DNA from 4 places in the Pseudomonas fortuita genome. Region 3 is predicted to be linked to each of the others. Evidence: predicted binding sites of a transcription regulator. Region 3 holds the regulator's gene; each other region holds the start of a gene.

Region 1 (5,876 bases), 310 kb from region 3:
TCGCCCTCGATACACCTAACCAACGCCTGTTGCTCAGTGGCCGTGACGAAGAGGACCGAGGCTCCACTGTGCCTTGTGTGATCGCGGTCTCCTTGCGGGCTACGTGATTGCTACCGGGGTGATCCGTGCGAGCGTTTCTCAGCTGGAAACGCTCAACGGCCACGATGCTCACGGATACGACTGCTCCCGATATTGCGCCGCCACCTCACGCAGCACCTCGCATACCCACTGCCCCGGCAGGCTCTGCGGCAAGGCCGCATTGCGGCAGATGCCAACCGAGCCGCCGGGCTCGCGCACGCCCAGGTCAAGCTCGACCAGCTCGCCTCGGCGCAGGTCGAGCAGCACGGCATCGCGCGGTGCCACCCACAGGCCATCACTGCCCAGCACATAACGCCGGCTCAAAGCCAGCGACAAGGTCTCCAGGCGCTGCGCCGGCATCTGGATGCCGCATTGCACAAACAGGCTGTCGGCGTGCTGGCGGATGGTGGTCCCGGCGGGCGGCAGCACGAGCGGGTAACGCCCGACCTGCCCCCGCTCGACGGGCGTGCTGGCCAGCAGCGGGTGGCCCGGGCGCACCACCAGGCTCATCGACTCGCTGTACAGGTGTTCGAACGACAGCCCCTGGATCTGCGGGCTGTCAGTCATACGCCCGACCACCAGTTCCAGCTCGCCCAGGCGCAGTTGACCGAGCAGCTGCGCGCTGACCCCGGTGGCCACGCTGATGACCAGCGCTTCATGGCGCTGGTGCATGCGGCACAGCACTTCGGGCATGAGCAGGCCCTCGACCGTCGACAGCACGCCAATACGCACCTGCGACGGCGCCCGCGCTTCACCGCGCAGGCTGCTGACGCCATCGCGCAGGGCTTGCACGCTGGGCCCGGCATAACGCATGAAACGGGTCCCGGCCGGGGTAAGCTCGACGCCCTGCCGGCTACGCGCGAACAGGCGCGCTTCCAGCAGGTCTTCGAGTTCCTTGAGGGTCTTGGAGATGGCCGGCTGACTGATGGCGAGCACGTCGGCAGCCCTGGCCAGGCTGCCCTGCCGGGCAATCTCCAGGAAGCACAGCAGGTGGCGGTATTTAATGCGGGTGTCGAGGTTCATGGCCTCAAGCTTACCGCATCAGCATCTTCATCGCCTGGGAGACCGAGCGCCGCCCGCGCGGCGCTCGATTTCCCAGGCGACGAAAATGCAACGGCGAACAACTGCCGAGCCCCCGCAACCTCTCAGCCCACCGCCAACTCCACAGCCTCACCGTTCAAGCGCACCGGCCACACCCGCAACCTCTGCCCGCCATCCTCCAGGCACTCCCCGGTCTGCAGGCTGAAATGCTGCTTGTACAACGGCGCTGCGACCACCAGCTCGCCCTGCACACTGCCCACCAGCCCGCGGCCGATGATGTTGGCACCGGACCGCGGGTCACGGTTGTCCACCGCATACAGCGGCTGCGCCTGCCCCGGCAGGTAGAACAGCGCCACTTGGGCCCCGTCCAGCCACACTACCACCCCAGAGTCGGGCACCAGGTCTTGTGCCAGGCACACCGCTTGCCAGTTCGCGTGGGTTTTCACAGCAGCATTGGACAGGTTCATCAGACAGCCTCCTCGACAGTAGCAATGAGGTGCAGCGGTGCAGCGGGCCGGCGTTGTTCGCGTTCGCGCACAAAGTGCACGTCGGGGTCGGCACGCCGGTCATTGACGAAAGTGCGAAAGCGCTTGAGCTTCTCCGGGTCGTTGAGCGCGTTGGCCCATTCGCACTCGTACTGGTCGACCACATGCTGCATCTGCGCTTCCAGCTCGCTGGCCAGGCCCAGGCTGTCGTCGATGATCACCTGCTTCAGGTAGCCCAGCCCGCCATCCAGGTTTTCGCGCCACACCGAGGTGCGCTGCAGCTTGTCGGCCGTGCGGATGTAAAACATCAACACGCGGTCGATCAGCCGCACCAGGGTTTCGTCGTCCAGGTCGGTGGCAAACAGTTCGGCATGCCGTGGGCGCATACCGCCGTTGCCACACACGTACAGGTTCCAGCCCTTGTCGGTGGCGATCACGCCGATGTCCTTGCTCTGCGCCTCGGCGCATTCGCGGGTGCAGCCCGACACTGCAAACTTGAGCTTGTGGGGGCTGCGCAGGCCCTTGTAGCGGTCTTCCAGGCGCAGGGCCATGGCAACGCTGTCCTGCACGCCGTAACGGCACCAGGTGCTGCCCACGCAGGATTTCACCGTGCGGGTCGACTTGCCGTAGGCATGGCCGGTTTCGAAGCCTGCGTCGATCAGCTCGCCCCAGATCAGCGGCAGTTCGTGCAACTGGGCACCGAACAGGTCAATGCGCTGGCCGCCGGTGATCTTGGTGTACAGGTCATATTTTTTGGCCACCTGGCCGATGACGATGAGCTTGTCGGGGGTGATTTCACCCCCGGGAATGCGCGGCACTACCGAGTAGGTGCCGTTCTTCTGCATGTTGGCCATGAAGGTGTCGTTGGTATCCTGCAACGGCACCAGCGCGGGGTCCATGATCGGCTGGTTCCAGCACGAGGCGAGGATGTTGCCCACCGCCGGCTTGCAGATGTCACAGCCAACGTGGCCCTTGCCGTGGCGTTCGAGCAGCTCGCTGTAGGTGCGGATGCCCTCCACCCGCACCAGCCCGTACAGTTCCTGACGGGTGTAGGTAAAATGCTCGCACAGGCTTTTGTCCACCGCTACGCCGCGGGCGGTCAGTTCGTGCTCGAACACTTGCTTGAGCAAGGCCGCGCAACCACCACAGCCGCTGGCGGCCTTGGTGCAGCCTTTGACCGCAGCAAGGTCGCTGCAGCCGCTGTCGATGGCCGCGCACACCGCGCCCTTGCTGACGTTGTGGCACGAGCAGATGGTTGCGCTATCGGGCAGCGCATCGGCGCCAAGGGCCGGTGCACCACCGCCTTGGGGCAGGATCAGCGCTGCAGGGTCGGCTGGCAGGGCAATACCGTTCTGGGCGTACTGCAAGAGGGTGTCGTAATACGTGTTGTCGCCGACCAGCACCGCGCCGAGCACGTGCTTGCCGCTGGCGTCCACCACCAGCCGGCGGTAGGCGCTGTTGGCTTCGTCGATGAAGCGGTAGCTGCGTGAACCGGCGGTGGCGCCATGGGCATCGCCGATCGAGCCGACATCCACGCCCAGCAGCTTGAGTTTGGTCGACATGTCCGCGCCGGTGAACGCTACCGCCGCCTCCCCCATCAGTAATGCGGCCAGGTTGCGCGCCATGCTGTAGCCGGGGGCGACCAGGCCGAACACGCTGCCGTTCCAGGACGCGCACTCGCCAATGGCGAAGATGCGCGGGTCGCTGCTGCGGCAGTGGTTGTCGATTACCACGCCACCGCGCACAGCGATATCCAGGCCGCAGCCACGGCCCAGGGCATCCTGTGGGCGGATACCGGCGGAGAACACGATCAGGTCGGTTTCCAGGTGCTCGCCACCGTCGAAGTTCATGCGGTAGCGGAATGCTTCACCGGTGCTGATCGACTGGGTGGCGCGCGACAGGTGCACGCCAACGCCCAGCGCTTCGATCTGTGCCTTGAGCGCGGCACCGCCCTCGCCGTCCAGCTGAACCGGCATCAGCCGTGGGGCAAATTCCACCACGTGGGCTTCCAGGCCCAGCGACTTGAGCGCATTGGCGGCCTCCAGGCCGAGCAGGCCACCACCGACCACCACGCCACGGCGGGCACCAGCGGCTGCGGCGCGAATGCCATCGAGGTCGTCGAGGGTACGGTAGACCAGGCGGGCATTGCCACTGGAGCCTTCGATCGGCGGCACGAACGGGTAGGAGCCGGTGGCAAGGACCAGTTGGTCGTAGCCATAGCGCCCCTCGGCGGTGACGACCTCGCAGCGCTCACGGTCGATTTCCAGCACGGCCTCACCGAGGTGCAAGTGCACGCCGTTGGCGGGGTAGAACTCGTGTTCGCACAGGGCCAGGGTCTCGGCACAGCTGCCGCCGAAGTACTCGGAAAGGTGCACACGGTCGTAGGCACGTTGGCGCTCTTCGCCGAACACCCGCACCTCGAAGCGCTGCAGGGCGCCGCGGCTGACCAGTTGTTCGACGCAATGGTGGCCGACCATGCCGTTGCCGACGATGACCAGTCGCTCTCGTTGCCCGCTGCTCGCTGTTGCCTTCATAAGCCGATCCTCGATCAAAAAAAAAGCGCCTGGAGCCGAAGCTCCAGGCGCCTTTGCCTGTATTCATCACGGTGTGCCCCCAGGTTGATCGCCGTTGATCAGTGGGGCTTGTTGTAGTGGAGGTAAAGCAGGGAATGTGCCAATTGCTTTGCCTGTACCGGCCTCTTCACAGCACAGGGCTGCTCCTACAGGAGCACGCGATCCCTGCAGGAGCAGCCTTGTGCTGCGAAGGGGCCCCACAGGCGATCAAAATGCACAACCGGGGTGCACATCAGCCCATCCCGGTGCACTCAGTACACATCCCGCCGATAACGCTTGGCCTTGCTCAACCCTTTGACATAGGCAGCCGTCTGCGCCTCATCCATCCCGCCATGCTCAGCCACAACCGTGCGCAACGCCGCATCTACATCCTTGGCCATGCGCTGCGCATCGCCACACACATAGAAATACGCCCCCGCCTCCAACCACTGCCACAGCTGGGCGCCCTGTTCGAGCATGCGCTGCTGCACATAGACCTTATGCGCCTGATCCCGCGAGAACGCCGTGTCGAGCCGCAAGTGCCCTGCTTTCTCCCAAGCCTGCAACTGTTCGCGGTAATAGAAGTCGGTAGCGGCGTACTGCTCACCAAAGAACAGCCAATTCCGCCCTTTTGCGCCCCGCGCCTCCCGTTCTTCAAGAAACGCCCGGAACGGTGCAACGCCGGTACCTGGGCCAACCATGATCACCGGCACGCTGTCGTCCTCGGGCAACCGGAAGTGCTTAGATACCTGCGGGAAAATGGCCACCTTCAACGCTTGCGCACGGTCGGCGAGGAAGGCCGAACACACCCCCTTGCGCTCGCCGTAACGCACGGTGGAGACGGTCAGGTGAACCTGGCCCGGATGGGCCAACGGGCTGGAGCTGATCGAGTAAAGACGCGGCTGCAAGGGCTTGAGCAGGCCAAGCCAGTCGGCCAGCGGCAGCTGTTGGGGAAAGGCGCGCAGCACATCGGCCAACTGCCGGCCGCACAGCCATTCCTGCAGCTCGGCCTTGCACTCCGGCCGCAGCAGGCGCTGCAGGTCCGGGCTACTGCCAGCGAAGGCCTGCAGTTGCTGACCGGTGACCTTGGCGATCTCCAGGTGCGTTTGCAGGGCTTCGGCCAGGGGCATGGCAGGCTGGCCCTTGAGCTCGACCAGCGTCTGGCCATCGAGCTGCATCAGCGCCAGCAGTTCGTCGACCAGGGCCGGGCAATTGCGCGGCCACACGCCCAGGGCATCGCCGGGGGCATACCTGAAGCCGCTACCGCTCAGGTCGAACACCAGTTGCCGAGTTTCCTTGCTGGCACCGGGGCCGTTGAGCAGGTGGTTTTCCAGCAAGGTGGCAGCCCAGGGTTGCTGTTTGCTGTAGGCCGGCATGGGTACGGGGTGGCTCGCCGGCTGCGGTGCAGCGGCACTGCCCAGCGTGGGCAGCAAGGCTTCTAGCCACCCCGCGAAGGCTGCGTCAAAGTCCGGCTCGCAGTCCACCCGTTGCAGCAGGCGACGCCCACCGAGTTCGGCCAGGCGTTGGTCAAGCTTGCGGCCAAAGCCGCAGAACTGGTTGTAACTGGAGTCGCCCAAGGCCAGCACGGCATAGGGCAGCTCGGCACAACAGGCGCCCTCCTCGCCCTGCAAGGCCTGCCAGAATGCCGCCGCGCTGTCGGGCGCGTCACCATCGCCAAAGGTGCTGGTGATCAGCACCACGCTGGCCGCGCCCTGCAGTT
Region 2 (5,876 bases), 2.7 Mb from region 3:
AGTTGACCACGTAGCCGTCCTTGTCGCTGTAGAAAGCACCGGCACGGGTGTAGATCTTCGAGCCGTTGTCGTTCATCACGAAGAAGCCGTTGCCATCGATGGCCATGTCCAGCGCCTGGCCGGTGCCATTGATGTTGCCCGGCGTGAACAATTGCGACACAGCGGCAGTCTTCACACCCGTGCCGACCACGTTCTTGCCGGCACTGGTGCCGCGGATGGAGTTGGAATACTGGTCGGCGAACTCGGCGCGCGAGGACTTGAAGCCAGTAGTGGCAACGTTGGCAATGTTGTTGCCGGTAACGTTCAGGGCCTTGTTCGCTGCATAGAGGCCGCTAAGGCCGGTATTGAAAGACATGTGTAACTCCTGTCGTTTTGCTCAGGCCCTAGATGCCGATGCTTTGGATTTTGGAAAGCGCAACACTGCCCAGCCCAGCCAGGTTGAGCGTCATCTCAGAACCGTTGGTGCCCATGGTCACACTGGTAACGGAGGCCGGCAGGTTGGTGGTCATGGCCGTGGCCTTGCCGTCGATCGAAGCGGTGGCCTTGAAGGTGTAGGTACCGGCTGGCGCCGCTTCGCCGTCGTCGTTCAGGCCATTCCAGGTAAAGTCGACCTTGCCGGCTTTCTGGGTACCCAGGTCGAGGGTGCGTACCAGCTTGTCATCCTTGTCGTAGATGCCCACCGAGGTGGCGGTGCTGGACGACGTCAGGTTGACCGTGCCTTTCATATCCTTGCTGGTGTCGACCACAGCCTTGTCGGTCTGGACAATTACATTGCGCCCGACCAGTGACGAGGCCTGCAACGCCTGGGAAGACTGCAACCCTGCCGCGATATAGGTCACAGAATCGTTCAGCGACTGCATGCTCTCGAGGCTGCTGAACTGCGCCAGCTGCGCCACGAACTCGCCGTTTTCCTGTGGATCGAGCGGGTTCTGGTTCTTCATCTGGGTAACCAGCAACTGCAGAAAAGCATCTTTGCCCAGCGCGCTGCCGGCAGCGCCGGTGCTGCTGTCGGTCTTCGACGTCTGCTTCTGCAGCGAGGTCAGGTACGCGCTGCTGACGTCAGAGGTGGAATTGGTGGTGGTCATGTCGGCTTCCTATCACTGCCCCAGGGTCAGGACTTTCTGCATCATGCTCTTGGCCGTGTTCATCAGCTCGGCGTTGGTCTGAAACGCACGGCTGGCGGAGATCATGTCTGCCATCTCCTCGACCACATTGACGTTCGGGTAATAGACGTAGCCGTCCTTGTTCGCCGCCGGATGATTGGGCTCGTAGCGTGCTTCCAGGGTGCTCTGATCCTCGACGATGCCTTTTACCTGCACGCCCTGCCCTGCTTCGCCCTGGTCTTCGAACAGCGACTGGCTGCTGCCGGCTTGCGCATCCTGGAAGGTGGTGGCGAACACGGGGTGGCGGGCGCGGTACGTCTGGTCGATGCTCGAAGAAACGGTTTCGGCGTTGGCAATGTTGGAAGCGACGGTGTTAAGGCGCGTGTTCTGCGCGCTCATGCCGCTACCGGCAATATTGAAGACACTGGAAAGGGACATGGTCATTCTCCCCGCAGGGCCGATACCAGCCCTTTGAATTTGCTGTTGAGCAAGGTGAAGCTGGCCTGGAAGCCAATGGCGTTTTCGGTGTAGTTCGATTGCTCGATCTGCGCGTCCACGGTGTTCTGGTCGATCGACGGCTGCAGCGGCGTGCGGTACTTGAGGGTATCGTCGGCTGCGATGGCGAGGCCTTCGGCTTCGATGTGGCGGCTATTGGTGCGGTCCATGGCGAAACGGCCGCTTTGCTGCTTGTCGCTTTCGGCGGCCAGCACAGAGGCGAAGTCCATGTCACGCGCCTTGTAGTTGGGCGTGTCGGCGTTGGCGATGTTGTTGGCCAGCACTTCGGCGCGCTGGGCGCGGAAGCCCAGAGCCTTTTCGTGAATACCAAGCGCCTTGTCGAAGCTGATGCTCATGTCGGGGAAACCTTCGGAGGTTGACCGGAATATCGTTGAGCAAGGTATAGCAAGGGCTGTGCCAACCCATGCAAAGCCCGCAAATACGGGGCTACGAGGCGCAGTGCTGTCAGGGTGATGCCAGAAAAGCGGCAAAGGCCTTCCGCCCACGGCGGCGAAAGCGGCAATTGCCGGGCGGCAAATGCGGCAAATCAAAAAATTGACGTCAGGGATTTTCCTGTGCCGGCCCCTTCGCGGGTAAACCCGCTCCCACAAGGACCCGTGCAAGGCCTGAGGGCGGCACCGAACCTGTGGGAGCGGGTTTACCCGCGAAGAGGCCGGCACATACAGCAAAAAGGCCGGCAGCTTTCGCTGCCAGCCTTCTTGATTACTTGGCCTGGTAGATGATCCCCGGGCTGCACTGGACCATCTGGTAATGCTCCGGCAACCCGTTCAGCGCTTCCGAAGCACCAAGGAACAGGTAGCCCCCCGGCTTCAAGGTGCTGTGAATGCGCAGCAGGATGTCCCGTTTCACCTGCGCCGAGAAGTAGATCAGCACGTTGCGGCAGAACACGATGTCGAACTTGCCCAGGGCGGCATAGCTGTCGAGCAGGTTGAACGAGCGGAACTCGACGCGGCTGCGAATCGCCGGCTTGACCGCCCAGCGCCCCGGCCCCTTGGGGTCGAAGTAGCGCTGCAGGCGCTCCTGGGACAAGCCGCGGGCGATGGCCAGGCTGTCATACTCACCGGTCTTGCAGTTGGTCAGCATGGTGCCGGACAGGTCGGTGGCAACGATCTGCGCGCCCATCTTCAATTGGCCAAGGTTGCTGCGCTCGAACTCGTCGATGGCCATCGAAATGGAATACGGCTCCTGGCCCGACGAACAGGCCGCCGACCACATGCGCAGGCGCTGGCCGGGGTTGTTGCGGATGAACTCGGGAATCACCTTGTTCTTCAGCACTTCGAACGGGTAGGTATCGCGAAACCACAGGGTTTCGTTGGTGGTCATCGCATCCACCACCTGCTCACGCAAACCACCGCGCGGCTGGGCCTGGATGCGTTGCACCAGTTCGCCCAGGCTCTTGATGCCCTGTTGCTCCATCAGCTTGTTGAGACGGCTGGAAACCAGGTACTGCTTATTCTCGCCCAGCAGGATGCCACAGGCTTTCTCCAGGAATACCCGGAACTGTTCGAAATCCAAATTACCCGTAGACACTCTTGCCGCCTCTTTTCAATCACTGGTGCCGGGGGCGTGCCCCCGGCTGCTTCAATGCGCTGCCTTGATCCGGTCGACCACCCGCTGGGCCAGGTCGTCCGGCTTGAACTTGGCCAGGAAGTCATCGGCACCGACCTTCTTGACCATTGCCTGGTTGAACACCCCGGAAAGCGAAGTATGCAGGCAGATGTGCAATTTTTGCATGCGCGGGTCGCTGCGGATCTCCGCCGTTAGCGTATAGCCGTCCATTTCCGGCATTTCAATGTCCGAGATCATCATCAGGAACTCTTCTTCCGGCTTTTTGCCCTCCTCCACCAGCTGGCGCAGGTAGTTCAGGGCCTGACGGCCATCATTGAGCGCCACCACCTCCACCCCCACGGTCTGCAGGCAGCGGCTGACCTGCTTGCGTGCCACCGACGAATCGTCCACGGTCAGCACCCGCATCAGCACGGCCTTGTCCTGCGTCTCGGCATCGATCACCCCGGCCGAGACCGACTCGGACGACGGCGACACTTCGGCCAGCACCTTCTCCACATCGATGATCTCGACCATGCGGTTGTCCACCCGGGTGACCGCCGTCAGGTAGTGGTCACGGCCGGTGCCCTTGGGTGGCGGATGGATCTCTTCCCAGTTCATGTTGACGATGCGCTCCACCGAGTGCACCAGAAAGCCCTGGGTCTTGGTGTTGTACTCGGTGATGATCACGAAGCTGTTGCGCGTCTCTTCCTGCAGCGGCCGCAACCCGGTGGCCATCGACAAGTCGAGGATCGGGATGGTCGCCCCGCGAATGTTGGCAACGCCACGCACCACCGGGTGCGCCTTGGGCAGCAGGGTCAGCGCAGGGCATTGCAGCACTTCCCTGACCTTGAACACGTTGATGCCGTAAAGCTGTTCGCCGTTGAGGCGGAACAGCAGCAATTCCAGGCGATTCTGCCCCACCAGCTGCGTGCGCTGGTTGACCGAATCCATAACACCCGCCATGCCAGACTCCTTATCTTTCAGCCTTTCGTTGCAACTCAGGTTACGAGTCGGCACGGGCTTTGCTTTTTTGAGCGTCATGCATACGAAAACGACATTTTTCCGACGATTGACGCGCCTGCTGACGGGCTCGCTGGCCACGTTGTGCCTGCTGGTGCCCGGCGTTCGCACGGTAGCGGACGCGCTCACCTTGCCTGAACAGCTTATCGGTGTCACCCAAGGGTTTCTTGAATTCACCGTCGAAGATTACCTGGCTACCACCCAGACCCCCGGCCGCTATGAAATCCAGGTCAACCCGCTGGACCCACGCCTGCGCATGCCGTTGTGCAGCCAGCAGCTGGACGCCTCGCTGGAAAGCCCTTCCCTGCCACTTGGCCGGGTAACGGTACGGGTGCGCTGCGACAGTGCGGCCCCGTGGACGGTGTTTGTCCCGGCCACGGTACGGCTGTTCCGCGACGTGGTGGTGGTCACCCGCCCGCTCAAGCGCGACAACACAGTGGGCGAAGGCGACGTGGCCCTGCGCGAGCGCGATGTCGGCACCCTTGGCCAGGGTTTTCTGACCGAACTGGACCAGGCGGTGGGCATGAAGATGCTGCGCCCCACGGTGATCGACCAGGTACTTACCCCGCAACATCTGGAGCAGGCCGAGGTGGTGCGCAAGGGCGACCAGGTGGTGATCATCGCCCGCAGCGGCAGCCTGAGCGTGCGCATGCCGGGCGAGGCCCTTAGCAAAGGCGGCCTGAGCGAACAGATACGGGTACGCAACCTGAATTCCAAACGGGTGGTCAAGGCCAGGGTGACGGGCCCGGGCCAGGTCGAGGTGAGCATGTAGCCCGCCACAGATTGCGCTGGCAGGGAGGAACCGCTTTTCCTAAACTGTGTCAGAGAACGGGTTGGCGAGCTTGCTGACAGGCGGCCAAGCATTTGTGCCTAAAGTTTCTTTCGGGCTGGCCGAAAACAAGGCAAGCGTCCAAATACCCAGAGGTTCCTGATCATGGTCATCGACTTCAGTCGTTTGAATAACTCTCCGTCCGTCACGGGCGGCGTGCGCGGCAACACCGCGGCGGGCAATGCCGAAAAACCGGCAGCCAGCCAGGAAGCGGTGAAAGACACCAGCGCCAGCGGAGAAGCGGTACACCTCAGCCAAGAGGCACAGCAGTTGCAAAAGATCAGCGACAAGCTGCGCGACGAGCCGGTTGTCAACAGTGCCCGTGTGGCCCAGTTGAAACAGGCGATCGCCGACGGCAGCTACCAGGTCGATGCCGGCCGGGTCGCCAGCAAACTGCTCGATTTCGAAGCCCAGCGCTGACCCTTCGGCGCGCTGACTTCACGGACGCTAGAAAAGCCAAGAGTTAGCCATGCACGACACCACCTTGCTGCAACTGATCGAAGATGACATTGCCCCGATGCAGGAACTGCTCGACCTTCTGAATAAAGAAGCGATCGCCCTGCATGGCCGCGACATGCCGCTGCTGGAACAGATCCTGGCGCGCAAGCAGTCGCTGATCATCTTGCTCGAGCAGCATGGCCAGCGCCGCAGCCAGTTGCTCGGCAGCCTGGGCCTGAGTGCCGATCGCACTGGCGTGCAGGCGGTAGCCGCACAATCGCCCCATGGCGACGCGATGCTGCAGCGGCTCGACATGCTGTCGAAACTGATGGACGACTGCCAGCAGGTCAACCAGACCAACGGCCGGATCATCCAGGTACAGCAACACGTCACCAACAACCAGATCAGAATCCTCATGGGCG
Region 3 (5,876 bases):
CGCCCAGAACCCATGCCTACGGAATTCACTGACATGCCCCATACCTTGCCTGCTTTGCCTTACGCCTACGATGCACTGGAGCCGCACATCGACGCCCAGACCATGGAGATCCACCACAGCAAGCACCATCAGACCTACGTCAATGGCCTCAATGCCGCCATCGAAGGCACCGAGTGGGCCGAGTGGCCCGTGGAAAAGCTGGTCGGTGCGGTCAAGCAACTGCCGGAAAACCTGCGGGGTGCGGTGACCAACCATGGCGGCGGCCACGCCAACCACAGCCTGTTCTGGACCGTAATGTCACCGCAGGGGGGCGGCGAGCCGCAGGGCCAGCTGGCGCAGGCCATCTCGTCGCAACTGGGCGGTTTCGACGCCTTCAAGGACGCCTTCACCAAAGCGGCGCTGACCCGTTTCGGCAGTGGCTGGGCGTGGCTCAGCGTGACGCCGCAGAAAACCCTGGTGGTGGAAAGCAGCGGTAACCAGGACAGCCCGCTGATGCACGGCAATACGCCAGTTCTTGGTCTGGACGTGTGGGAGCATGCCTATTACCTGAAGTATCAGAACCGTCGTCCGGAATACATCGGTGCTTTCTACAACGTCATTGACTGGGCGGAAGTGGAACGTCGTTATGTTGAAGCCCTGAAGTGAGTCGGACCGGTATGCGCTCTGAAGTGATGTCTGTCAGCAGTGTGCGCCTGTTTCGTCTGGCGCTTGGGACTTTGCTGTTGCTGACCGGCACCGCGCTGCTGGTCGCGCGCGGCCTTGCCTGGCTGGACCTGGAGCCACGCATGTTGCGCGCCCTGGAGGGCGGCGCATTATGCGCACTGGGGACGGCGCTGGGGGCGGTACCGGTACTGGTCATTCGCAACATGCCGGTGGCGCTGGCCGACACGCTGCTGGGCTTCGGCGCAGGCGTGATGCTGGCAGCCACCGCATTTTCCCTGATCATTCCGGGCCTGGACGCGGCCCGGTCCGTAGGTTTCAGCCCATGGGCCGCCGGTGGCCTGATCAGCTTTGGCTTGTTGTTCGGTGCGCTGTGCCTGTTTCTGGTTGACCTCAAGGTGTCTGGCGCCTCGCCAGAAGCACTGGTCGGCACTGGCAACCAGCCGGTGATTGCTGCGCGTATCTGGCTGTTTGTCATTGCCATCGTTGCGCACAACATCCCCGAAGGCATGGCCATCGGTGTGTCGGCAGGTGGGGGCATGGCCGACGCCGACAGCCTGGCCATGGGCATTGCGTTGCAGGATGTGCCCGAGGGACTGGTGATTGCGCTGGTGTTGGCCGGGGCGGGCATGTCGCGTTTCAACGCTTTTCTGATTGGCGCTGCGTCAGGCTTGGTCGAGCCGCTGGCCGCAGTGATCTGTGCCTGGTTGGTGAACATCGCCGAACTGCTGTTGCCGCTGGGCCTGGCCTGCGCGGCAGGGGCGATGCTGCTGGTGGTGACCCAGGAGATCATCCCGGAATCGCGCAGTAACGGCCATCATCGTCTGGCCAGCCTGGGGCTGTGCATCGGGTTTTGCCTGATGATGGTGATGGACACCGCGCTGTCCTGATTCATGATCAGGTTTACGCGTTCCCAGCAGGACCGTGCAGGCTTCTATTCGCCTTCGTCGAAGAAGTTGTTGATCAGCTCGACCAACGCATTCATCGCCTCGTTGTCCTGCTCGCCTTCGGTATGCAGGTGCACCTGGGTGCCTTTGCCGGCTGCCAGCATCATCACCGCCATGATGCTCTTGCCGTCCACTAGCGTGTCCGGCGCGCGCCCAACGCGCACCTGGCAGGGATAGCGGCCAGCCACGCCGACGAACTTGGCTGCCGCCCGGGCATGCAGGCCCAGCTTGTTGATAATGGTGATTTCGCGGGCGGGCATCGTGGGGCGGATCCTTGGGCTAGAGGTCGCGGTGGCGGACCTGGACGTTTTTCAGGGATTGCTGCAGCAACTGGCCAAGGCGCTCGGTTATGTACACCGAGCGGTGGTGGCCGCCGGTGCAGCCGATGGCAATGGTAACGTAGGCGCGGTTGCTGGCGGCGAAGCGGGGGAGCCACTTGAGCAGGTAGCTGGAAATGTCGCTGAACATGTCTTCGACATCTGGCTGTGCGCCCAGGTAGTCGATGACCGGTTGCTCGAGGCCGGAGTGTTCGCGCAGTTCAGGCTTCCAGTAAGGATTGGGCAGGCAGCGCACATCGAATACCAGGTCCGCATCGACCGGCATGCCCCGCTTGAAACCGAACGATTCGACCAGGAACGCGGTGCCAGGCTCGGGCTGGTTGAGCAGGCGCAGCTTGATCGAATCACGCAGTTGATACAGGTTCAGGTTGGTGGTGTCGATCTTCAGGTCAGCCAGGTCGGCGATCGGCCCCAAAAGCTCGCTCTCGACGCGGATCGCCTCGGCCAGCGAGCGGTTGGCATTGGTCAATGGGTGGCGTCGGCGGGTTTCCGAAAAGCGCTTGAGCAGCATGCCTTCGTCGGCATCCAGGAACAGCACATCACACTGGATATTGCGCGCGCGGGCTTCTTCGAGCAATTCGGGGAAGCGCGTCAGGTGGCTGGGCAGGTTACGTGCGTCGATCGACACTGCAACCTTCGGTTGCAGCAGTTCGGTGTTGATCAGCGCCTCTTCCGCCAGCTCCGGCAAGAGCGCGGCGGGCAGGTTGTCAATGCAGTAGAAACCATTGTCTTCCAGGACATCGAGGGCGGTACTCTTGCCGGAGCCGGACCGGCCGCTGACAATGATCAAGCGCATGTTCAGTGCTCGTTCTGTTCGTCCAGGACTACCTGGAAGAGGGCCTCGTTACTGCTGGCGCTACGCAAGCGATCACGAACTTCCTTGCGATCAAGCATGCTGGCAATCTGGCGCAGCAGTTCCAGGTGGGCATCGGTAGCGGCTTCAGGCACCAGCAAGACGAACAGCAGGTCCACGGGCGCGCCATCGATGGCGTCGTATTCGATTGGGGCGTCCAGGTGCAGCAGGGCACTGACCGGTGCGGAGCAACCTTCAAGCCGGCAGTGAGGGATGGCGATGCCATTGCCGAAACCGGTCGAGCCGAGTTTTTCGCGGGCGACCAGTTTTTCGAAGACGTCTTGCATCTCCAGTTCTGGCACTTGATCGGCGATGAGGTTCGCAACCGTTTCCAAGGCGCGCTTTTTACTGCCGCCCGGCACGTTCACGAGGGAACGGCCGGGGGTCAGGATGGTTTCAAGTCGGATCATGGATGAGGGGGATCAGCGGGCAGCTGCACCTTGCAGCAGGCTTTGCTGTTTTTCCTTGTGTTTTTTCAGTTGGCGGTCGAGCTTGTCGGCCAAGGCGTCGATGGCTGCATACATGTCTTGGTCTTCGGCATTGGCAACCACTTCACCGCCAGGAATCTGCAGGGTCGCTTCGACCTTCTGCTGCAGCTTCTCGACTTTCATGATGACCTGCACGTTGGTGATCTTGTCGAAGTGACTTTCCACGCGGGCGAGCTTTTCAAGCACATAATCGCGCAGTGGCTGGGTGACTTCTACATGCTGTCCACTGATATTGACTTGCATACAGCTTCTCCTTTATTGCCCGTGCATAAAGAGGCAGGTCTTGCACCTGCCCCACAAACGCTGTGGCGCATCTCAGGGGCTACATCAGTCGCTTGCGTTCGCTCGACGGTGCTATGCCGAGCGACTCGCGGTACTTGGCGACGGTGCGACGGGCTACCTGGATGCCTTGTGCCTCCAGTAAACCAGCGATCTTGCTGTCACTCAATGGCTTTTTCTGATTTTCCGCTGCAACCAGTTTTTTGATGATCGCGCGGATCGCTGTAGACGAGCATTCTCCGCCTTCGGAGGTGCTGACGTGGCTGGAGAAAAAGTATTTCAGTTCGTAGATGCCACGCGGGGTGTGCATGTATTTTTGCGTGGTAACCCGAGAGATGGTCGACTCATGCATCCCCACCGCTTCGGCGATGTCATGCAGCACCAGCGGCTTCATTGCTTCATCACCATGGTCGAGGAAACCGCGCTGGTGCTCGACGATCTGCGTGGCAACCTTCATCAGGGTTTCGTTGCGGCTTTGCAGGCTCTTGATGAACCAGCGCGCTTCCTGCAACTGGTTGCGCATGAAGGTGTTGTCGGCACTGGTGTCGGCGCGGCGCACGAAGCCTGCGTATTGCGGGTTGACCCGCAGGCGCGGGATGGCTTCCTGGTTCAGCTCCACCAGCCAGCGGTCGCTGTCTTTGCGCACGATGACGTCGGGCACCACGTACTCGGGTTCGCTGGACTCGATCTGTGAGCCAGGGCGCGGGTTGAGGCTTTGTACCAGCTCGATGACCTGGCGCAGCTCGTCTTCCTTGATTTTCATGCGCCGCATCAGCTGGCTGTAGTCGCGGCTGCCGAGCAGGTCGATGAAATCGGTGACCAAGCGCTTGGCTTCGGTCATCCACGGAGTGTTGGCAGGCAGCTGGCGCAGTTGCAGCAGCAGGCATTCACCCAGGTTACGGGCGCCGACGCCGGCCGGTTCGAACTGCTGGATACGGTGCAGCACCGCTTCGACCTCGTCCAGCTCGATATCCAGCTCCGGGTCGAAACCGGCGCAGATTTCCTCAAGGGTGTCTTCCAGGTAGCCCTGGCCGTTGATGCTGTCGATGAGGGTAACGGCGATCAGGCGGTCGGTGTCGGACATCGGCGCCAGGTTCAGTTGCCACAGCAGGTGGCTTTGCAGGCTTTCGCCGGCCGATGTGCGGGTGGTGAAGTCCCACTCATCGTCATCGTTGCTCGGCAGGCTGCTGGCGCTGGTCTGGTAGATGTCTTCCCAGGCGGTATCGACCGGAAGCTCGTTGGGGATCCGCTCGCCCCACTCGCCATCTTCCAGGTTGTCGGCACTGACGGTGCTTTCCTGAAAGCTGTTGTCCTGGGCTTCGGCTGCCGGCTTGTTCTCGGCGTTGTCCGCCATCGGGTCGCTGTTGTCGAAGTCCTCGCCGTCTTCCTGACGTTCGAGCATCGGGTTCGACTCCAGCGCTTCCTGGATTTCCTGTTGGAGGTCCAGGGTGGAAAGCTGGAGCAGACGGATGGCCTGTTGCAACTGCGGTGTCATCGTCAGTTGCTGGCCCATTTTTAGGACGAGCGATGGTTTCATGGCTGGGGCTTAATACCTTGTTCGCCGGCGCGCATGCGCCATCCACTACACGAGGGCGCCGGGGCGCCAGATCAAGCAAGTTTTATGCCTTAAATTGTAGCGTTTGCCTAGAGCGCTGTAACAACTTTACCCGCGGTTTCACGGCTATGTGCCAGTGCTCCAGGCGCTTCCCCTGGGTCAGAGCCGGAACTCGTGGCCCAGGTAAACCTCTTTGACCAGGTCGTTGGCCAGGATGGTCTCGGCATCGCCTTCAGCGATCAGCCGGCCATCATTGACGATATAGGCGGTCTCGCAGATATCCAGCGTCTCGCGCACGTTGTGGTCGGTAATCAGCACACCGATGCCCTTGGCCTTGAGGTGGTGGATGATCTGCTTGATGTCACCAACCGAGATCGGGTCGACACCGGCGAAGGGTTCGTCCAGCAGGATGAACTTGGGTGCGGTTGCCAGGGCGCGGGCAATCTCGACGCGGCGGCGTTCACCACCGGAAAGGCTCATGCCGAGGTTGTCGCGAATGTGGCTGATGTGGAACTCCTGCAGCAGGCTTTCCAGCTCTTTGCGGCGGCCGTCGCGGTCGAGGTCCTTGCGGGTCTCGAGAATGGCCATGATGTTGTCGGCCACCGACAGTTTACGGAAGATCGAGGCTTCCTGCGGCAAGTAGCCGATGCCGGCACGGGCGCGGCCGTGCATGGGCTGGTGGCTGACATCGAGGTTGTCGATGAGCACGCGCCCCTGCTCGGCCTGGACCAGCCCGACAATCATGTAGAAGCAGGT
Region 4 (5,876 bases), 1.5 Mb from region 3:
GGGATAGAAGAGGGTGTCTTGCAGTTCCGGTGGAATGCCCGGGCCGTTATCGATGATCTCCACCCGCGCGACCAGGCGATGGCGAACATGGCCGATGGTGAACTGGCGCAAGGCGCGGCTGCGCAGGGTGATACGGCCCAGGCGCAGTTCGTTCTGCGAACTGATCGCCTGCATGGCGTTACGCACGATGTTGAGCACGGCCTGGATCATCTGCTCGCGGTCGATCAGCACGTCCGGCAGGCTTGGGTCGTAATCGCGCACCAAAGTGATGCAGCCCTGGCTTTCGGCGTCGACCAGGCTGCAGACCCGCTCCAGCACTTCGTGGATGTTGGTCATGGCCAGCGATGGCAGTTTGTTCGAGCCGAGCATGCGGTCGACCAGGTTGCGCAGGCGGTCGGCCTCTTCGATGATTACGTTGGTGTAGTCGCGCAGGCCTTCTTCGGGTAGCTCGCGGGCCAGCAACTGGGCCGCGCCGCGAATGCCGCCAAGGGGGTTCTTGATTTCGTGGGCCAGGCCGCGCACCAGCATCTTGGTGGTTTCCTGCTTGCTCAGTTGGGCCTCTTCCTTGGTAATGCGCAACAGCCGGTCGCGGGGGTGCACCTCCAGCAACAGCAGGGTCTGGCCCTGGTTGAGGATGGGCGTTACCGCATAGTCCACGGTGATGGTCTGCCCGGTCAGCGAGGTGAGCTGCGCTTCGCGCTTGGTGAACGGGTGCGCCTGCTCGACGGCCTGGCGCAACGAGCTGAGCGCCTCGGTCGATTCGGTAAACAGCTCGCTGATGAACTGCCCATGGCTACGTTGACCACTGACGGCCAGCAGCATTTCCGCGGCCGGGTTCATGTATTCCAGGCGCAGCTCGGCGTTGAGCAGCAACGTGGCGGTGGTCAGGTTGTCCAGAAGCAGACGGTGCTGCGCATCGCTGATGGTCATAAGGCGTCGTTGACCTCTTTTGGCGCTTGCCTGGCATTTCTTTGGCCAGGGCCGGGCTCGGGGTGCATCGGCTGATGCGTGTCTCTCCGCAGAAAAAATGCAAGAAACAAACCAAAGCTCCGAAAAGAAGCGGGATTTGCCGATAAAGGCCTGGATCTGCGCAAATTCGGATCAGAAAGTCTTGATGAAACGTTTAATGTGAACCAGATTGGGGAGCAAATCGGGGCACTGTACTCAATCTTGCACCAAGATAGAGCATAGCGTGGCGGGCGAGGGTTCTGCGTGTGGCGCAAACGAAAACGGCCTCCCGAAGGAGGCCGTCTTGATCATGTCATCGGCGCGAAGCGGCGATCAGATCAGCAGCTGTAGTACAGCTCGTATTCCAGCGGGTGCACGAAGGTACGGACCTTGATCTCTTCTTCCGACTTCAGTTCGATGAAGGCATCGATGAAGTCGTCGGAGAACACGCCGCCCTTGGTCAGGAACGCACGGCCTTTGTCCAGCTCTTCCAGGGCTTCTTTCAGGCTGCCGCAGACTTGCGGAATGTCCTTGGCCTCTTCTGGTGGCAGGTCGTACAGGTTCTTGTCGGCAGCATCGCCTGGGTGAATCTTGTTCTGGATGCCGTCCAGGCCGGCCATCAGCAGGGCCGCGAAGGCCAGGTACGGGTTGGCCGATGGGTCCGGGAAGCGTGCTTCGATACGGCGGGCTTTCGGGCTGCCGACGTAAGGAATACGGATCGAGGCGGAACGGTTGCGAGCCGAGTAGGCCAGCATTACCGGAGCTTCGAAGCCTGGGACCAGACGCTTGTAGGAGTTGGTCGACGGGTTGGTGAAGCCGTTCAGGGCCTTACCGTGCTTGATGATACCGCCGATGAAGTACAGGGCGGTGTCGGACAGGCCGGCATAGCCTTCACCCGAGAAGGTGTTCTTGCCGTCTTTCCAGATCGACATGTGCACGTGCATGCCCGAACCGTTGTCGCCGTACAGTGGCTTCGGCATGAAGGTAGCGGTACGGCCGTAAGCGTCGGCAACGTTGTGCACGACGTATTTCAGGGCCTGTACTTCGTCAGCTTTCTTCACCAGGGTGTTGAACTTGACGCCGATTTCGTTCTGGCCGGCAGTCGCCACTTCGTGGTGGTGAACTTCAACGGTCTGACCCATTTCTTCCAGTGCGTTGCACATGGCAGTACGGATTTCGTGGTCGTGGTCGAACGGCGGAACAGGGAAGTAGCCGCCTTTCACGCCTGGACGGTGGCCTTTGTTGCCGCCTTCCACGTCAGCGCCGGTCATCCACGAGCCTTGCTCGGAGAAGATCTTGAACATCGAGCCGGAGATGTCCGAGTGGAACTTCACTTCGTCGAAGATGAAGAACTCTGGCTCCGGGCCTGCGAATACGGTGTCACCGATGCCGGTGCTCTTCAGGTACTCTTCGGCGCGCTTGGCGATCGCACGTGGGTCGCGATCGTAGCCCTGCATGCTCGACGGGTCGACGATGTCGCAGGTGATGATCAGGGTTGGTTCTTCGGTGAACGGGTCCAGCACGGCGGTGTCGTCGACCGGCATCAGGATCATGTCGGACGCTTCGATGCCTTTCCAGCCAGCGATGGAGGAGCCGTCGAACATCTTGCCGACTTCGAAGAAGTCTTCGTCCAGCGCATCACGCGACGGCATGGTCACGTGGTGCTGAATGCCTTTGGTGTCCGTGAAACGCAGATCAATCCACTTGACGTCATGATCTTTGATGAGTTGAACCGACTTCGACATGTTGTCCTCCGGATGGTCTAGAGCGCGGTGGGCCGCTGCCCTGGAAAAAGGGTGTTGCCGGGCGCGGATAGTCGGCCAAGCTTACCTGCCTCACAAGGGAGCAAATTGCATGCCAGTGCCCGAAAATGGCGAGGGTGGGATAAAAGCAGGCGTTTGCGGGCATTTGGCGGTGGGTTGGCGGGGAAAAGTGCACCCTTACGATGCGGTTTTTGGCATCAACGCACCAATAGGGTGCATTGGTTGGCTGTGTGCTTCCTTTAAGGGCCTCATCGCCGGCAAGCCAGCTCCCACTGAGAGGGCGCATGTCTTGAGGCCCGCCGAAGTCCTGTGGGAGCTGGCTTGCCGGCGAGGAGGCCAGTACAGGCAATATAAATCCAACCTTCTGTACAAAAGTTGGTCAAATCCTGAGCAGTTTCCGCTATAATTCGCGCCCCACATTTTCGGCAGGCCCTGCGCGCGCTGTTAACCAATGAAACTTATCGTCAAAGTCTTCCCAGAAATCACCATCAAGAGCCGGCCGGTGCGCAAGCGCTTCATCCGTCAGCTCGCCAAGAACATCCGCAACGTGCTCAAGGACCTCGATCCTGAGCTCGCGGTCGATGGTGTCTGGGACAATCTCGAAGTGGTCACCCGCATCGAAGACGAAAAAGTCCAGCGCGAGATGATCGAACGCCTCACCTGCACCCCGGGTATCACCCATTTCCTGCAGGTAGAGGAATACCCGCTGGGTGACTTCGATGACATCGTTGCCAAGTGCAAGCAGCACTTCGGCCACCTGCTGGCCGGCAAGCACTTTGCCGTGCGCTGCAAGCGCGGGGGCCACCATGACTTCACCTCGATGGACGTCGACCGTTACGTCGGCAGCCAGCTGCGCCAACAGTGTGGCGCGGCCGGCATCGAGCTGAAGAAGCCTGAAGTGCTGGTGCGCATCGAAATCCGCAACCAGCGCCTGTACGTGATCCACAACCAGCACCAGGGGATCGGCGGCTACCCGCTGGGCGCCCTGGAGCAGACCTTGGTACTGATGTCCGGTGGCTTCGACTCCACCGTGGCAGCCTACCAGATGATGCGCCGTGGCCTGATGACCCACTTCTGCTTCTTCAACCTTGGCGGCCGTGCCCACGAGCTGGGCGTTATGGAAGTGGCCCACTACCTGTGGAAGAAGTACGGCAGCAGCCAGCGCGTGCTGTTCATCAGCGTGCCGTTCGAAGAAGTGGTCGGCGAGATCCTCAACAAGGTCGACAACAGCTACATGGGCGTGACCCTCAAGCGCATGATGCTGCGCGGTGCCGCGCACATGGCTGACCGCCTGGAAATCGATGCCCTGGTCACGGGCGAGGCCATTTCCCAGGTGTCCAGCCAGACCCTGCCGAACCTGTCGATCATCGACTCGGCCACCGACAAGCTGGTGCTGCGCCCGCTGCTGGCCAGCCACAAGCAGGACATCATCGACCAGGCCACCGAAATCGGCACCGCCGACTTCGCCAAGCACATGCCAGAATACTGCGGCGTGATTTCGGTAAACCCGACCACTCACGCCAAGCGCCATCGCATGGAGCATGAAGAGAAGCAGTTCGACATGGCCGTGCTGGAGCGCGCCCTGGAGCGCGCCAAGCTGATCTCCATCGACCATGTGATCGACGAGCTGGGCAAGGATGTCGAAATCGAGGAAGTGGCCGAGGCGCTGTCGGGCCAGATCGTCATCGACATTCGTCACCCCGATGCCCAGGAAGACGAACCCCTGGTGCTGGACGGTATCGAAGTCCAGGCCATGCCGTTTTATGCCATCAACAGCAAGTTCAAGCACCTGGACCCCACGCGCCAGTACTTGCTGTATTGCGACAAGGGTGTGATGAGCCGTTTGCACGCACACCATCTGCTCAGTGAGGGACATGCCAATGTGCGTGTTTATCGTCCGACATAAGACGCCGGGGCTGTATGGCGGCAGTATCCGCCATCGCCCTCCCGACCACCGGGCCCGCTGAGCCTTAAACAGTACATATTGGCCGCCTACACTGGGCGGCAACCGAATCCTCTGATCGAGATACACTTGTGATCGAAAATCTGCGTAACATCGCCATCATCGCCCACGTTGACCATGGTAAAACCACCCTGGTCGACAAACTCCTGCGTCAGTCCGGCACTCTGGAGCGTAACGAGCTCAACGACGAGCGCGTCATGGACTCCAACGACCAGGAAAAAGAGCGCGGTATTACCATTCTGGCGAAAAACACCGCCATCAACTGGAACGGCTACCACATCAACATCGTCGACACCCCCGGCCACGCCGACTTCGGTGGCGAGGTTGAGCGTGTAATGTCGATGGTCGATTCCGTGCTGCTGCTGGTCGACGCTCAAGACGGCCCTATGCCGCAAACCCGCTTCGTAACCAAGAAGGCTTTCGAAGCTGGCCTGAAGCCAATCGTCGTGATCAACAAGGTTGACCGCCCGGGCGCGCGTCCTGATTGGGTTCTGGACCAGATCTTCGACCTGTTCGACAACCTCGGCGCTACCGACGAGCAGCTGGACTTCAAAGTGGTCTACGCTTCGGCCCTGAACGGCATTGCCGGTCTGGACCACACCGAAATGGGCGAAGACATGACTGCCCTGTACCAGGCTGTCATCGACCACGTTCCAGCGCCAGCTGTTGACCGTGACGGCCCGTTCCAGATGCAGATCTCTGCACTGGACTACAACAGCTTCCTGGGTGTTATCGGCGTTGGCCGTATTGCCCGTGGCCGCATCAAGCCGAACACCCCGGTTGTCGCCATCGACGCTGACGGCAAAAAGCGTAACGGCCGTATCCTCAAGCTGATGGGTCACCACGGCCTGCACCGCGTCGACGTTGAAGAAGCCCAGGCTGGCGACATCGTTTGCATCAGCGGTTTCGACGAGCTGTTCATCTCCGACACCCTGTGCGACCCGACCGCCGTTGAGGCGATGAAGCCGCTGACCGTTGACGAGCCAACCGTTTCGATGACCTTCCAGGTCAACGACTCGCCGTTCTGCGGCAAGGAAGGCAAGTTCGTCACCAGCCGTAACATCAAGGACCGTCTGGACAAAGAGCTGCTGTACAACGTAGCCCTGCGCGTTGAAGAAACCGATTCCCCAGACAAGTTCAAGGTCTCGGGCCGTGGCGAGCTGCACCTGTCGGTACTGATCGAAACCATGCGTCGCGAAGGC

The links. The regulator sigma-54, encoded in region 3, starts transcription at its own class of promoters, with help from an activator protein. The targets are predictions, from matches to a motif close to ANTGGCATNNANNTTGCTNT.
Region 1: nirB (nitrite reductase large subunit NirB) is a predicted target of sigma-54. The motif match lies at 4,263-4,282, and genes of this name have one in related genera.
Region 2: flgB (flagellar basal body rod protein FlgB) is a predicted target of sigma-54. The motif match lies at 2,001-2,020, and genes of this name have one in related genera.
Region 4: glnA (type I glutamate--ammonia ligase) is a predicted target of sigma-54. The motif match lies at 2,791-2,810, and genes of this name have one in related genera.

The regions. Positions count from the first base shown of each region.
Region 1 covers NZ_CP114035.2:1,342,242-1,348,117, reverse strand. The annotation lists gene OZ911_RS06155 (hypothetical protein) at 1-107, shown strand, start outside; gene pcaQ (pca operon transcription factor PcaQ) at 169-1,101, opposite strand; gene nirD (nitrite reductase small subunit NirD) at 1,224-1,586, opposite strand; gene nirB (nitrite reductase large subunit NirB) at 1,586-4,138, opposite strand; gene OZ911_RS06135 (bifunctional nitrate reductase/sulfite reductase flavoprotein subunit alpha) at 4,429-5,876, opposite strand, start outside.
Region 2 covers NZ_CP114035.2:4,594,565-4,600,440, forward strand. The annotation lists gene flgE (flagellar hook protein FlgE) at 1-355, opposite strand, end outside; gene flgD (flagellar hook assembly protein FlgD) at 384-1,085, opposite strand; gene flgC (flagellar basal body rod protein FlgC) at 1,098-1,541, opposite strand; gene flgB (flagellar basal body rod protein FlgB) at 1,544-1,954, opposite strand; gene cheR (protein-glutamate O-methyltransferase CheR) at 2,322-3,149, opposite strand; gene OZ911_RS21000 (chemotaxis protein CheV) at 3,201-4,130, opposite strand; gene flgA (flagellar basal body P-ring formation chaperone FlgA) at 4,207-4,959, shown strand; gene flgM (flagellar biosynthesis anti-sigma factor FlgM) at 5,122-5,436, shown strand; gene OZ911_RS21015 (flagellar protein FlgN) at 5,486-5,876, shown strand, end outside.
Region 3 covers NZ_CP114035.2:1,030,585-1,036,460, forward strand. The annotation lists gene OZ911_RS04660 (DUF2753 family protein) at 1-32, shown strand, start outside; gene OZ911_RS04665 (superoxide dismutase) at 34-645, shown strand; gene OZ911_RS04670 (ZIP family metal transporter) at 657-1,550, shown strand; gene OZ911_RS04675 (HPr family phosphocarrier protein) at 1,595-1,867, opposite strand; gene rapZ (RNase adapter RapZ) at 1,887-2,741, opposite strand; gene ptsN (PTS IIA-like nitrogen regulatory protein PtsN) at 2,744-3,208, opposite strand; gene hpf (ribosome hibernation-promoting factor, HPF/YfiA family) at 3,221-3,529, opposite strand; gene OZ911_RS04695 (RNA polymerase factor sigma-54) at 3,609-5,102, opposite strand; gene lptB (LPS export ABC transporter ATP-binding protein) at 5,280-5,876, opposite strand, start outside.
Region 4 covers NZ_CP114035.2:5,886,687-5,892,562, reverse strand. The annotation lists gene glnL (nitrogen regulation protein NR(II)) at 1-930, opposite strand, end outside; gene glnA (type I glutamate--ammonia ligase) at 1,287-2,693, opposite strand; gene thiI (tRNA uracil 4-sulfurtransferase ThiI) at 3,163-4,617, shown strand; gene typA (translational GTPase TypA) at 4,746-5,876, shown strand, end outside.